3 regions of the Desulfovibrio sp. SGI.133 genome follow, and region 1 is predicted to be linked to each of the others. Evidence: riboswitches for the same ligand, from Rfam matches in the RefSeq annotation. Region 1 holds a riboswitch; each other region holds the start of a gene.
What was found. Region 1 has a riboswitch for cobalamin ahead of ACQRBR_RS05310 (sirohydrochlorin cobaltochelatase). Riboswitches for the same ligand answer to the same signal wherever they lie in the genome.

Region 1 (4,273 bases):
CTGCCCCTGCGGCCTCAGCATGCCCCGCCATGACCGCATCCTCGGCCGCTCCGACGACATGATCATCTACCGCGGCGTCAACATCTACCCCGGCCAGATCATGGACGTCATCGGCGCCTTCCCCGAGCTGGGCGGCGAATATCATGTGGAACTGACCCGCGACGACCGCTCGCTGGACCACATGACCCTGACCGTGGAACGCGCCCAGGGCGCCACCTCCGGCGGCGATGCCCAGCTGGTGGCCGCGCTGGAACAGCGCCTGCACAAGTCCCTGCTGGCCCGCGTGGCCGTGAAGCTTGCCGACCACGCCAGCCTGCCCCGTACCTTCAGCAAGTCCAAGCGCGTCACCGACCTGCGCTAGGCGGTGGTTGTTTTTTGAGAGGGGAAGGGGGCCCTTTTTGAAAAAAGGTCGCCCCTTCCCCCCTCAAGCTCCCCCCATCCCTCCCAAAAACTTTTGTTCGGATCAGTGAAGGCCCGCCTGACCACGGCGGGCTTTCTTCGTACGCCCGTCCCCCGGTCGCACGAAAGCAGGGGCGGCAGGTGGGCCGGGGAGAGATGATTGCTTTTTTATGGGAAGGAAACGGCCAGGACTTCGCGGACAAACGGTCGCACAGTTTGGGCCACCCCAAAGAAGCCAATAAAAAAGGACGCCATGCGTGGCGTCCTTTTTTAGTTGAAGTCTATGATTCTCGTCTCTGCGACCGTCTGGCTGACGGGGCTGCGGGCTGCCTGTCCTGTGCCGGATGGCCTGTCCTTTCAGACAGCGACGGGGACCATCCGGCCGGACCGGAGAAAAAGTTTTAGGGGGGAAGAGGGGGTCCAGGGGGAGAAGGGGGACCCTTTTCCAAAAGGGGCCCCGTCTCCCCTTGGCGGCATCTTGTCTTACTGCTTCAGCAGATCGTCCTGGCTGTCGCGGGCGTGACGCACGAAGACGGCGCGCACGCCGGGCAGCTCGCCCAGACCGGTGAGTACGGGGCGGGGGGTGAGGCCCAGGGCGCGGATCTGCGAGGCCCAGGAATCGGGCTCGTCACCGGCCAGGTCGTTGCGGGCATGGTCCCCGGCCACCACCATGAAGGGCTGGAGCCAGATGACGGACGCGCGGCTGGTCTTGATGGCGGCAAGCACCTGGTCGAAACCGCGCGAGCCTTCCACCGTGGCCAGCACGGCCAGGTTGTCGGCATCGGCCAGGGCGGCGCGCATGCCTTCGATGATCATGTCGCCCCGGCCGTGGCTCTGGCCGTGGCCCATGAGGGCCAGCAGCTCGCCGGACTTGCGCTTGCCTTCGGTGGCGCCGAGGACGGCGCGGCAGACATCTTCGGCATCCTGCCGGGATTCCAGCAGCGGGCGGCCCAGATAGACGGCCTGGAACGTGTCGGGATGGCGGGCCAGCCAGCTGACGAGCAGACGCTCCATCTCGCTGAATTCCTCACCGGCCACCACATGCAGGGACTGGACGCGCACCACGTCCACCTTTTGCCGGGCCAGTTCTTCCAGACCGGCGGCCACGTCACCGATATGCACGCCCTTCTTTTCCAGCTTGGCCCGGATGATGCTGGAGGTATAGGCCCAGACCACGGGACTGTGGGGGAAGGCGGCCTTGAATTCCTTGTCGATGGCGGTCAGGGCGGGCTGGGCCTCGGGCACGCTGGTGCCGAAGGCCACCAGCAGCAGGCCTTCCTTCTGGGCCGCCAGGGCAGGCAGGGCCAGGCAGAGGGTGAGCAGCAGGGCCAGCAGCGTGGAGCGCAGGGATGTTGTGGGGATGTGACGCATGGAACCTCCTCAATGACGCGTTGAAAGGTTAGGGATGGGGCGGGTATTCGGACTTGAGGGAATGGGGAGGCATGCCTCCGGGCCTTTGCTTCGCCTTCACCGTGACGGCTGGCTGTCGTGGCGTGTCGCCAAAGAAGCTCCGTACCCTCTTACCGCAGCGCGACTGTTTCCGATTTGCACGGAATTCCCCGCATGGATGCGCCATCAGAAACGGTTTGGAGCATAAAAGTCAAGCCGGGCGGGAAAGTAAAAGCCTGTACTGTCCGGGAGGTGCGGGGGGAAGGCTCCTTTTGTCCGGCCGTTGCGGCACGGGCGGCGCAGGTCCGCGAGGGGAGGACGGGCATGCCGTTTTTTCGCCCTCGCGCCATCCCCGCGCGCCGAAGGAGGCCGGCGGACGCTTGGCCTTGTCCGGGCTTTGGGCTATGCTGACCGCATGAGTACGCACAGTCGATCATTTCCCGCGCCCCGTCGTGGCGCCCTCCATGAGGAGCAGGCCCCGCAGGAAGCCGACAGGGAAGAGAAAAAACGTTCAGCGCCCCGCCGTCGCAGCGGGGGCAAGGCCAGCCCGGAGCAGGGCGCGGACAGGCAAGGCCCGTCCCGCCGTTCCGGGCGTCGTGTTTCCGGGGAGCCGGCAGCGCAGGCTCCCGCCCGGGCCAAAACGGGCCGGGGCAAGAAGGCGGAACAGCCGGAACATGCCGCCGGGGAGGCCCATGCCCTGCCTCGCTGGCGGCAGGAGCGCCGGGAACAGCGGCGCGAGGCCCGGCAGCAGGAACAGGTGATTCTGGCCCGTCGCTGGCCCGACCTGCCCCGTTCGGCCCTGCCCAAAGAAGATTTCAGCGTGCAGGTGGCGGCGCGTGACTACATGCAGCCCCTGCTGGAAGAGCTGGGGGACCGCGTCATCACCGTGCGTGGCCGTCTGGTGCTGGCCCGGGGCACGGAGCCCGCGGCCTGGGCCCAGAACGTCTGGACGGAACCGCGCTGGATCCCCATCACTTCCATCGGCAGCGGAGCACGGCAGCTCTCGGCTCTGCAACGCAACTGGCGGGCGCACATCCCCACCCTTGGCGGACATGTGCGGCGTCTGCGCCTCATGCAGGAGCAGCTGCCCTATGTGGCGGCACGGCCTCTGCACTTCGGCACGCCCGCTCCGTCCGCGCCGCTGGGGGCCTTCACCCTGTGGGAAAAAGACCTGATGCTGGCCTCGCCGCGCACCACCTCGCCCTTTGCCGACGGGGAAGTGCAGTTCGTGGAAAACCGCGAGGACCCGCCGGGACGCGCCTACCTCAAGCTGTGGGAAGTATTCACCCTGACCGGGCGCACGCCCGCGCCGGGGGAACTGTGCATCGACCTGGGCGCCGCGCCGGGCGGCTGGACCTGGGTGCTGGGGCGGCTGGGCTGCCGCGTGTTCAGCGTGGACAAGGCCGAGCTGGCGCCCCAGGTGGCGGCCATGCCCGGCGTCAACCACTGTCTGGGCAGCGGCTTCGGCCTTGAGCCGCGCCATGTGGGCCAGGTGGACTGGCTGTTCTCGGACATGATATGCTACCCCGACCGCCTGCTGGAGACCGTGCAGGAATGGCTGGCGGCCGATGCCTGCCGCAACGTGGTCTGCACGCTCAAGTTCCAGGCCCAGACCGACCACGAGACGGCGCGGGCCTTCGCGGCCATCCCGGGCGGCCGTCTGCTGCATCTTTCCTGCAACAAGCACGAGCTGACCTTCGTGAAGCTGGCCGACTAAGCCATCCTTTCCATCGCCATGATGCGGGCATGCCGTCGCCGGACGGTGTGCCCGCTTTTCGTTTTCCGGTCATCGCAGGGGGCAGACGGCGATGGGTATATGCAGCCATGGCAGGCAGTCCGGCACGGCCTTCCGGGGGCGAGGCCCTGCCTTGCGGTGCCGCACCTCCCTTTTTCTTTTCAGGAACCATTGTCAGGAATGGGGAGCTCTTTTCCCTGTCCTTTCACAACGTTCCGTTCGTCGACCATGGCGTGGAAAGGGCCGTTCCGCGTGCCCTGACACGTGTCCGGGCCATTTTCGCCTTGTGCTTTGCCTTTCCTTTTGCTACTTTCTTTCACCCCCGCACAGGGGACAAATTATGTTTGGAGGCATGTCAAGCATGGCAGACAAGGAAACCGGGCACGAAAACGAAATGAGTTTCGAAAGCGCCCTTGAAAACTATCTCAATCCCGACTTCGGCGACCTCGAAGAAGGCTCTATCACCAAGGGCGAGATCGTTCGCGTGGATGACGACAATGTTCTGGTGGACGTGAACTTCAAGTCCGAAGGCCAGATCCCGGCCAGCGAGTTCCGTGACGCCGCCGGCAACATGACCGTCAGCGTGGGCGACCGTGTGGATGTCTACGTCGTTCGCAAGAACGAAATGGAAGGCACCATCACGCTGTCCTTTGAGAAGGCCAAGCGCATGCAGGTCTTTGACCAGCTCGAAGACGTGCAGGAAAACAACCGGGTCATCAAGGGCCACATCGTGCGTCGCATCAAGGGCGG
Region 2 (4,273 bases), on a different contig from region 1:
GGATTGTGCGAAACCAGCACGGTGTGGGGGTACTTGCGGGCCTTCTGCCAGCTGTTTTCCAGCCAGCCGGCGAAGGTGGATTCAGGAAACTCGCTGGGCGTCCCGAAAGGCGTGAACGTGGAGGCCCCGATGCCGAAGATGGCCGTATCGGGCGTGAGCTCGTGCACCTGCGTGTGCAGGTTGCAGCCTAGGCCGCTCAGCCATTCGTCCACTTCGGGCCGGTCCATGTTGCCGATCTGGGCCCAGATGCGGGGATTGTGCGCCCGCAGAACGTCCATGACCATTTCGGCTTGCTTGACGCCGCCTGTGATGGTCAGGTCGCCGGTGACGATGATGCCGTCTGCCTGCGCCAGCTCGGGGATACGGGCAAACAGCCCGGGCTCGTCGTGAATGTCCCCAACGGCAATCCAGAGATGATCCTGTTCGTTGACGCTTGGCATGGCGGTGTTTCCTTTGTTATAAAGTCACTCCGCGAACTATGGCACATTTTAGCAAGGATGGAAAGACCTCCATGTCCCTTTCCCCCGATGAGCAGAAGAAGGAATTGCGCGCCCGCATGCGTGGGCTGCGGCGCGGTCAGGACCCCGACCTGGCACGGCAGCGGGCCCGGGCGGCCCAGCAGGCCCTGCTGGACTGGGACGTCTGGCAGCAGGCCGCCCGCGTGGCCCTGTACGTGGCCCTGCCGGAAGAAGTGCATACCGGCTACCTGCTGGCCGATGCCTGGCAGCGCCGTGTGCGGGTCTACCTGCCCCGGGTGCGCTTGGAACGCGGGCTCATGGACTTCGTGCCCTGTTCCCGGGTGGGCGATATGGCCGCCGGGCCCTACAAGATGCTGGAGCCCCATGCCGGTCTGCTGGGCATGGCGCCCCCTGTGCTGGCCCATCCCGATTTCTGTCCCGACGTGCTCATCCTGCCCGGTGTGGCCTTTGACCGCATGGGCAACCGCCTGGGCTTCGGCGGCGGCTACTATGACCGTTTCCTGGCGGCGTTCGGCGCCCGGGGCAGCGGTCGGCGGCCCCTGCTGGTGGGCCTGTGCTATGCTTTCCAGGTGGTGGACGCGCTGCCTTCCCAGGACTGGGATCGGCCCGTGGACTGCCTGTGTACTGAAGAAGGACTCGTATGCCTGTAAGTTTCATCCCCTTTGTGTTCCCCGGCGTGGACAATGTGCGCTGCGCCTTCCAGACCCGCTGGCAGGAGGCCGGAGATGGCCCCTACGCCGGTGGCAACATCTCCCTCGCCACGGCTGATGACCGGCAGAGCGTCATCGGCAACCGTCGCGAACTGCGGGCGGCCCTGGGCCTCCGGCGCATGGCCGAACTCAATCAGGTGCATGGCGATGCCATGATCTTCGAGCCCGAGGCCGTGGAGCCCGACGCCGTGCCTCGTTGCGATGCCGACGGCATGGCCACCAGTCAGGCGGGGCTGGGACTGGCCATCAAGACCGCCGATTGCCAGCCCATCCTGCTGGCCCACAAGAGCGGCCGTTTCGTGGCCGGCATCCATGCGGGCTGGCGCGGCAACCGTTGTGACTTCCCCGGTTCCGGGGTGCGCCGCTTCTGCGAGCATTACGGCGTGGAACCGCGTGAGCTTCTGGCCGTGCGCGGCCCGAGCCTGGGCCCGGCCCGGGCGGAGTTCATCAATTTCGAGAGCGAGTGGGGCGACGAGTTCCGCCCCTGGTTCGATGCCCAAAGCCGCACCATGGACCTGTGGGGCCTGACACGCTGGCAGCTGGAGCAGGCCGGGCTGCTGCCGCGCAATATCTACGGCATCGACCTGTGCACGGCCAGCTGCAACCGTCAGTTCTTCTCGTACCGCTGCGTGAAGGCTTCCGGCCGTCAGGCCAGCGTCATCTGGCGTCTGGACTAGCAGGCCGGAGAGCTTGCTTGTGATGAGGGGGGAAGGAGGAAACCTTGGCTCGCGCACAAGGTCTTCCCCTTCCCCCCTCAAGCTCCCCCCATCCCCTTTCCAACGCGCTTTTGTCTGTAAGGATGGAACATAGCTGGCTACGGGGAGGCAGCCCCTGCCGTGACTTGTCTGCCGCACCTCCCCCTTTTCGCCATACGTTGACAAGCCGCAGCTCCCTGCCTAGAGTAGCGCGTCCATGGTCGCCGGAACCTGCCGGCGTCAAAAGGGAATCCCGTGAGAATCGGGAGCGGACCCGCCGCCGTAAGGCCCGCATACCAGCTTCCTTCATGTGCCACTGGCAACGGGAAGGCCGGAAGCCGGGGGCCGAGCCGGAATACCTGCCGTGGACCGTGGCCGACGGCCGCGACCGGTATCGGCACGGGTCTTGCCGAGGGGAGCAAGGGAATACGGGCCTCTTCCAGTGGTGGAAGGGGCTTTTTTTGTTTCCGGGCCAGTGTGCCCGGCCACTGATGGCCATGACAGGACGGACCATGCCGGAGAACAGCCCCATTGCCAAGGATACCCGGAGCGCGCGCCGCTGGTGCTGCGTGTTGCTGGCCGTCCTCTGGTGCGCTTCGTTGCCGCTGGCCTGCCTGCCCGGGCCCGTGCCTGTGGCTGTGGCCGATGTCTGGCAGGCGCTGGGGGCCGTGGTGGGTCTGTGCCCCCCCGCGGACGGCAGCGTGCAGCTGGTGGTGGGACAGATCCGTCTGGCTCGCGTACTGCTGGGCCTGCTGTGTGGCGGTGCGCTGGCCGTGGCCGGTGTGGCCCTGCAGGGCGTGCTGCGCAATCCGCTGGCGGACCCCTTCACTCTGGGCATTTCCGCCGGAGCTGCCTGCGGCGCCAGCATGGCCATCGCACTGGGCGGTACCCTGGGCATCTGGGCCGGAGGCCTTGCCGTGGGTCTTTCCGCAGCAGCCACAGTGTCCCTGTCGGCCCTGCTGGGCTCTCTGCTGGCCTTGGGCGGCGCGCTCTGGCTGGGCAGCGGGCAGGGGAGCTTTAGGCGCGAGACCGTCATCCTGGCCGGTATCGCCGTGGCGGCCTTTCTGGGCGCTGTGGTGGCCCTGGTCAAAGCCCTCAATGAAGAATCCGTCACCAGCATAGTTTTCTGGATCATGGGCAGCCTGCAGGGCCGTGGCTGGGACAGCGTGCCGCTCCTGCTGGCCACCTTGCTGCCGGGGCTGCTGGTGGTGCTGCCGGGCTGGCGCAAGCTGGACATGCTGGCCTTGGGCGATGAACAGGCCGCGCATCTGGGCCTTGCCGTGGGCCGCACCCGTTTTTGGCTGCTGGCCGGTGCCAGCTGCATGACGGCCGGTTGCGTGGCCGTGGCCGGGGTCATCGGCTTCGTGGGCCTGGTGGTGCCGCATGTCCTGCGCATGCTGCTGGGCGGCGCGCACGGGCCCTTGCTGTACGGCGCGTTCCTGGGCGGCGGTATCTTGCTGGTCTGGGCGGACGTGCTGGCCCGCTGTGTGCTTTCCGGCGGGCAGGAGTTGCCCGTGGGTGTGGTGACGGCCCTGCTGGGCGGCCCCTTTTTCGCTTTTCTGGTGCGGAGGCGCTGATGCTGCGGGCAAAGGGCATCCGGGCGGCCTACGGCACGGACGAGATATTGCACGGCGTGGACATCGACCTCCATCCCGGTGAGGCCGTGGCTCTGCTGGGGCCCAACGGCAGCGGCAAGACCACACTGCTGCGGGTGCTGGCGGGCAGTCTGATGCCGACGGCGGGCATGGTGCAGGTACAAGGCGCGGACATCCGCCGTCTTTCCCCCCGGGAGCGGGCCCGCCGGGTGGCCGTACTTTCCCAGCGCAGTGCCGCGCCGCAGGGCATGACAGCCCTGCAGATGGTCCTGCTGGGCCGCTATCCCTGGCTGGGCTGGTGGGGCAGCTACAGCGCCGAAGACCGGCGTATCGCCCACGAGGCCCTGGAGGAGACCGGTGCCTTGCCGCTGGCCGGGCGGCAGGTAAGCGAGCTTTCCGGCGGTGAATTGCAGCGTGTGGCCCTGGCCCGGACGCTGGCCCAGCAAAGCCCCGTGCTGCTGCTGGACGAGCTGGCCGCCGGTCTGGACTTGGCCCGGATGCTGGAACTTTTCGACCTGCTGGAGCGCCGTCGTCGGGCAGGTGCCGCGCTGCTGCTGGTGATGCATGACTGCAATCTGGCGGCCCAGTATGCCACCCGTCTGCTGGGTCTGCGCGAGGGCCGCGTATTGTTCGACGGCCCGGTGCGCCGCTGCTTCACGGCGGAGAACCTGCGCGCTCTCTATGCCGTGGACTTGCATATCGTCCCGCATCCCCGCAACGGTCTGCCCCAGGCCCTGCCCCTGCGGCCTCGTGGCCCTGAATACCGGGAGGACTCGCCGCATGAAGCCTGATCT
Region 3 (4,273 bases), on a different contig from region 1:
GGGCCGGGGCGAAGTCCGGCAGGCGGCACGGAATCAAAGCAGAGTGCTTGGTATGTGATATTTTATAAAATAAAATCGGAGGGTTCCCCGGATTTTTGGCTTGCGGCCCGCGGGCGAGGGGCCTATATTCGCGGACCTCTGCGGAGGTGTTCCGCTGTTTTCTGGCTTTAGAGGGAATGAGGTGCGTCATGTCAGAACATACGCTGCACTATGGTGATATTTCCTGGACCATGCCGGTGGCCGACAAGAACCTGGTGGCCGTGCTGGAGTCCAATCCTGTGTCCTTGCCGGTCATGGAACCGGATCAGGCCGTGCGTGAGGCCCTGCGCCATCCCATCGGTTCGCCTTGCCTGAAGGACATCGTCAACCCCGGCGAGAAGATCTGCCTGCTGGTACCCGATGTGACCCGCTTGTGGCAGTCGCCCGCGGTCTACGTCCACGTGATGGTGGAAGAGCTCAACGCCTGCGGTATCCCCGACAGCGACATCCTCATCGTCACGGCCACGGGCACGCATCGTGCCCACATGGGCGACGAGCAAACCCGCCTGCTGGGCGAGGACATCTGCCGCTGTATCCGCGTCATCGACCACGACTGCCGCGATACGGCCCATCTGGTGCACGTGGGCGATACCAGCCGCGGCACGCCGGTATGGTTCAACAGCTACGCCATGGCCTGTGACAAGATCATCATCACCTGCGGCGTGGTCTACCACTTCCTGGCGGGCTTCGGTGGCGGCGGCAAGATGCTGCTGCCCGGCATCGCCGGTTACGAGACCATCCAGCGCCACCACAAGCAGGCCCTGAACCCCGGTTTCGGCAACGGCACCAACGCCGACGTGCGCAGCGCCAACATGGCGGACACCAACATTTTCCATGCCGACATCTTCGAGGCCGCGGCCATGGCCCGGCCCTGCTTCGGCCTCAATGTGGTGGTCAATGACGATTACCGCATCATCAAGGCCTTTGCCGGTGACTGGGTCCAGTCCCATGCGGCGGCCTGCCGTCTGGTGGACAGCATGGAAGGCGTGACCATCCCCGAGCGTACCCCCCTGGTGGTGGCCAGCGCGGGCGGCTACCCCAAGGACATCAACCTTTACCAGACCATCAAGCTGCTGAGCAACGCCCTGAGCGCCGTGCAGCCTGGCGGGACCATGATCCTGCTTTCCCGCTGCTCCGAAGGCTTCGGCAACCCCGATGTGGAGACGCAGATCTGCGCCTACAGCGACATGCAGGCCCGTGAAAAGGCCCTGCGCGATACCTTCTCCATCGGCAGCTATGTGGGCTTCCTCTTTGCCGAGGCGGCCGAGAAACACAACCTCATCCTGGTGACGGACATGGATGCCGCCCTGTTCGGCAAGACGAAGATGCATGTCTGCCATACCTTGGACGAGGCCCTGGACAAGGCTCGCCATTTCCTGGGACAGGAGCTGGACGTGCGCACCATCATCATGCCGCACGGCGCCTCGACCCTGCCCAAGCTGGCGGTCTAGCGGCCACAGGCCGGCGCGGGCATCTTCGGGTACCCGCGCCGGTTGAACCATGGGTCCCCGCCGGATGCGCGGTCCGTACGCGGGCTGTGTCACCCGGCAGGGATCCTCTATCAGGGGAATCTGTTTCCCGGAGGAGAGCCCTTTTTTATGCAGAAAAGGGGGCTCCGGCAGGGCGGCAAGTTGTGAAAAACGACGCAGGCGGAGTGGTCTGCGGATTCAAAAATCCCGCCAGCCCAGAATTGGCGCGGACTTTGGCAAATTGCCTGTTTTGGCGCAGACTTGTGATTTTTTACAATTATTTCAAAATGTTGTAAAATACTTACAAAAACTCTGTGTTGACACGTGAGGCACCTTTTGCCATCTTGAGCGGGCAGAAGCGCTGCTACGAGCTTCATCGGGAATCCCGTGAGATCCGGGAGCGGACCCGCCGCCGTAAGTCGCAGAACCTGCTCCCCCCGTGTGCCACTGGCAACCGCCGGGAAGGCCGGGAGCAGGGTGACGAGCCGGAAGACCTGCTTCTGCCGCTTGTCCATGGGGACAGCCTCACGGCAACGGGTTTTTGCCGCTGGGAAGGGACGTCATGACACTCTGTCGCCGGGCGTCCGTATCTTTTTTCCACCTTTTTTCATGATTTTTCAGGGCCTGAGACCTCCCCTACAGGGAGGGTCTTTTGTGTTGACCCTAAAACGGGTCAGGAAAACAAATATCTTTGGATCTGGAGCAGGAAAACATGCTTGCGAGCATCATCAAGCGGGACGGGACCGAGGTCGCCTTTGATTCCGTCAAGATTCTCAATGCCATTACCAAGGCCAACAAGGCGTCCGGCGAGGACATGTCCCCCACGGATCTCCTGTTCGTCACCGAAAAGGTCTGCCGCAAGCTCGAAGCCCAAAACCTCCGCCATGTGGAAGAGATCCAGGACGTGGTGGAAGAGACCCTGATCCAGTACGATTACGCCAAGACCGCCAAGGCCTACATCCTGTACCGCGCCGAGCACACCAAGCGCCGCAACGCGGAATCCTACCTGATGGAGATCTACAAGACCCTGACCTACGCGCCTGCCATCGAAGAAGACATCAAGCGCGAGAACGCCAACATCGACGGCGATACGGCCATGGGCACCATGCTCAAGTACGGTTCCGAAGGGGCCAAGTATTTCACCGACAACTACGTCCTGCCCAAGGACGCCTCGGCCGCGCACATCAACGGTGACATCCATATCCATGACAAGGATTTCTACATGCTCACCGAGACCTGTTGCCAGATCGACCTGATCCCGCTGTTCCGCAACGGGTTCTCCACCGGTCACGGCCATCTGCGCGAGCCCAATTCCATCGAGAGCTATTCCGCCCTGGCCTGTATCGCCATCCAGGCCAACCAGAACGAGATGCACGGCGGCCAGAGCGTGCCGCACTTCGATTACGCCATGGCCGGCGGCGTGGCCAAGACCTTCCGCAAGGAATACCGCCACGCCTTCACCGCCTTCGTGCGCATCAGGACCGGCATGGATGCCGCCCAGGCCGAAGAATTCAGCCAGCAGATCCTGCTGCCCGTGATGCCCGCCATCCGCATGGCCGATGTGGACGAACTGGGCAAGCGCATGGAAGGCCTGGTGGCCGAGAACGAGCGCGAGCTGGTGCGTGCCGCCCATGCCTACGCCGCCGAGGAAGCCCTGCGCATCACCGACCGCCGCACCTACCAGGCCATGGAAGCCTTTGTGCACAACCTGAACACCATGAATTCCCGCGCCGGTGCGCAGGTGCCCTTCAGCTCCGTCAACTACGGCACCGACACCTCCGCCGAAGGCCGCATGGTGGTGCGTAACCTGCTGCTGGCCACCCAGGCCGGTCTGGGCAGCGGTGAGACCTCCATCTTCCCGGTGCAGATCTTTAAGGTCAAGGAAGGCGTCAACTACAACGAAGGCGACCCCAACTACGACCTGTTCAAGATGGCCATCAAGACCTCGGCCATGCGCCTGTTCCCCAATTTCAGCTTCCTGGATGCGCCGTTCAACCTGCAGTACTACAAGCCCGGTGACTACAACAGCGAAGTGGCCTACATGGGCTGCCGTACCCGCGTGCTGGGCAACGTGTACGATCCCGACCGCCAGGTGACCTGCGGCCGCGGCAACCTGAGCTTCACGTCCATCAACCTGCCCCGCCTGGGCATCGAGGCCAAGGGCGATCTGGATCGCTTCTTCCAGCTGCTGGACGATCAGATCGACCTGGTGTTCCGCCAACTGCTGCACCGCTTCGACATCCAGTGCTCCAAGAAGGTGCGCAACTATCCCTTCCTGATGGGCAACGGCATCTGGCTGGATTCCGAAAAGCTGGACTGGGACGAGAGCGTGGCCGAAGTGCTCAAGCACGGCACCCTGACCGTGGGCTTCATCGGTCTGGCCGAGACCCTGGTGGCCCTGACCGGCAAGCATCACGGCGAGAGCGAAGAGTCCCAGAAGCTGGGCCTGCGCATCGTGGAACACATGCGCAAGCGCTGCGATGACGAAGCCGCCAAGACGCATCTGAACTTTACCCTGATCGCTACGCCTGCCGAAGGTCTGAGCGGCCGTTTCGTGGCCTTGGACCGCAAGAAGTACGGCGTCATCAAGGGCGTCACGGACCGGGAGTACTACACCAACTCCTTCCACGTGCCCGTGTATTTCCCCATCAAGGCCTTCCGCAAGATCGAGCTGGAAGCGCCCTACCACAGCTTCACCAATGCCGGTCATATCACCTATGTGGAGCTGGACGGCGATACCTGCAAGAACCTGGAAGCCTTTGAGA

Region 2: it holds a riboswitch for cobalamin, as region 1 does, so the genes downstream of both, ACQRBR_RS08055 (FecCD family ABC transporter permease) here and ACQRBR_RS05310 (sirohydrochlorin cobaltochelatase) in region 1, are expected to answer to the same signal.
Region 3: it holds a riboswitch for cobalamin, as region 1 does, so the genes downstream of both, ACQRBR_RS04225 (anaerobic ribonucleoside triphosphate reductase) here and ACQRBR_RS05310 (sirohydrochlorin cobaltochelatase) in region 1, are expected to answer to the same signal.

Annotation. Positions count from the first base shown of each region.
Region 1 covers NZ_JBNPMK010000003.1:37,919-42,191, reverse strand. Annotated here, with positions in the region: gene ACQRBR_RS05315 (phenylacetate--CoA ligase) at 1-361, shown strand, start outside; gene ACQRBR_RS05310 (sirohydrochlorin cobaltochelatase) at 883-1,770, opposite strand; cobalamin riboswitch at 1,792-1,989, opposite strand; gene ACQRBR_RS05305 (SAM-dependent methyltransferase) at 2,633-3,505, shown strand; gene ACQRBR_RS05300 (30S ribosomal protein S1) at 3,885-4,273, shown strand, end outside.
Region 2 covers NZ_JBNPMK010000005.1:57,838-62,110, forward strand. Annotated here, with positions in the region: gene ACQRBR_RS08040 (metallophosphoesterase) at 1-440, opposite strand, end outside; gene ACQRBR_RS08045 (5-formyltetrahydrofolate cyclo-ligase) at 512-1,129, shown strand; gene ACQRBR_RS08050 (polyphenol oxidase family protein) at 1,120-1,866, shown strand; cobalamin riboswitch at 2,087-2,265, shown strand; gene ACQRBR_RS08055 (FecCD family ABC transporter permease) at 2,397-3,461, shown strand; gene ACQRBR_RS08060 (ABC transporter ATP-binding protein) at 3,461-4,270, shown strand; gene ACQRBR_RS08065 (ABC transporter substrate-binding protein) at 4,260-4,273, shown strand, end outside.
Region 3 covers NZ_JBNPMK010000002.1:326,080-330,352, forward strand. Annotated here, with positions in the region: gene larA (nickel-dependent lactate racemase) at 189-1,490, shown strand; cobalamin riboswitch at 1,848-2,024, shown strand; gene ACQRBR_RS04225 (anaerobic ribonucleoside triphosphate reductase) at 2,221-4,273, shown strand, end outside.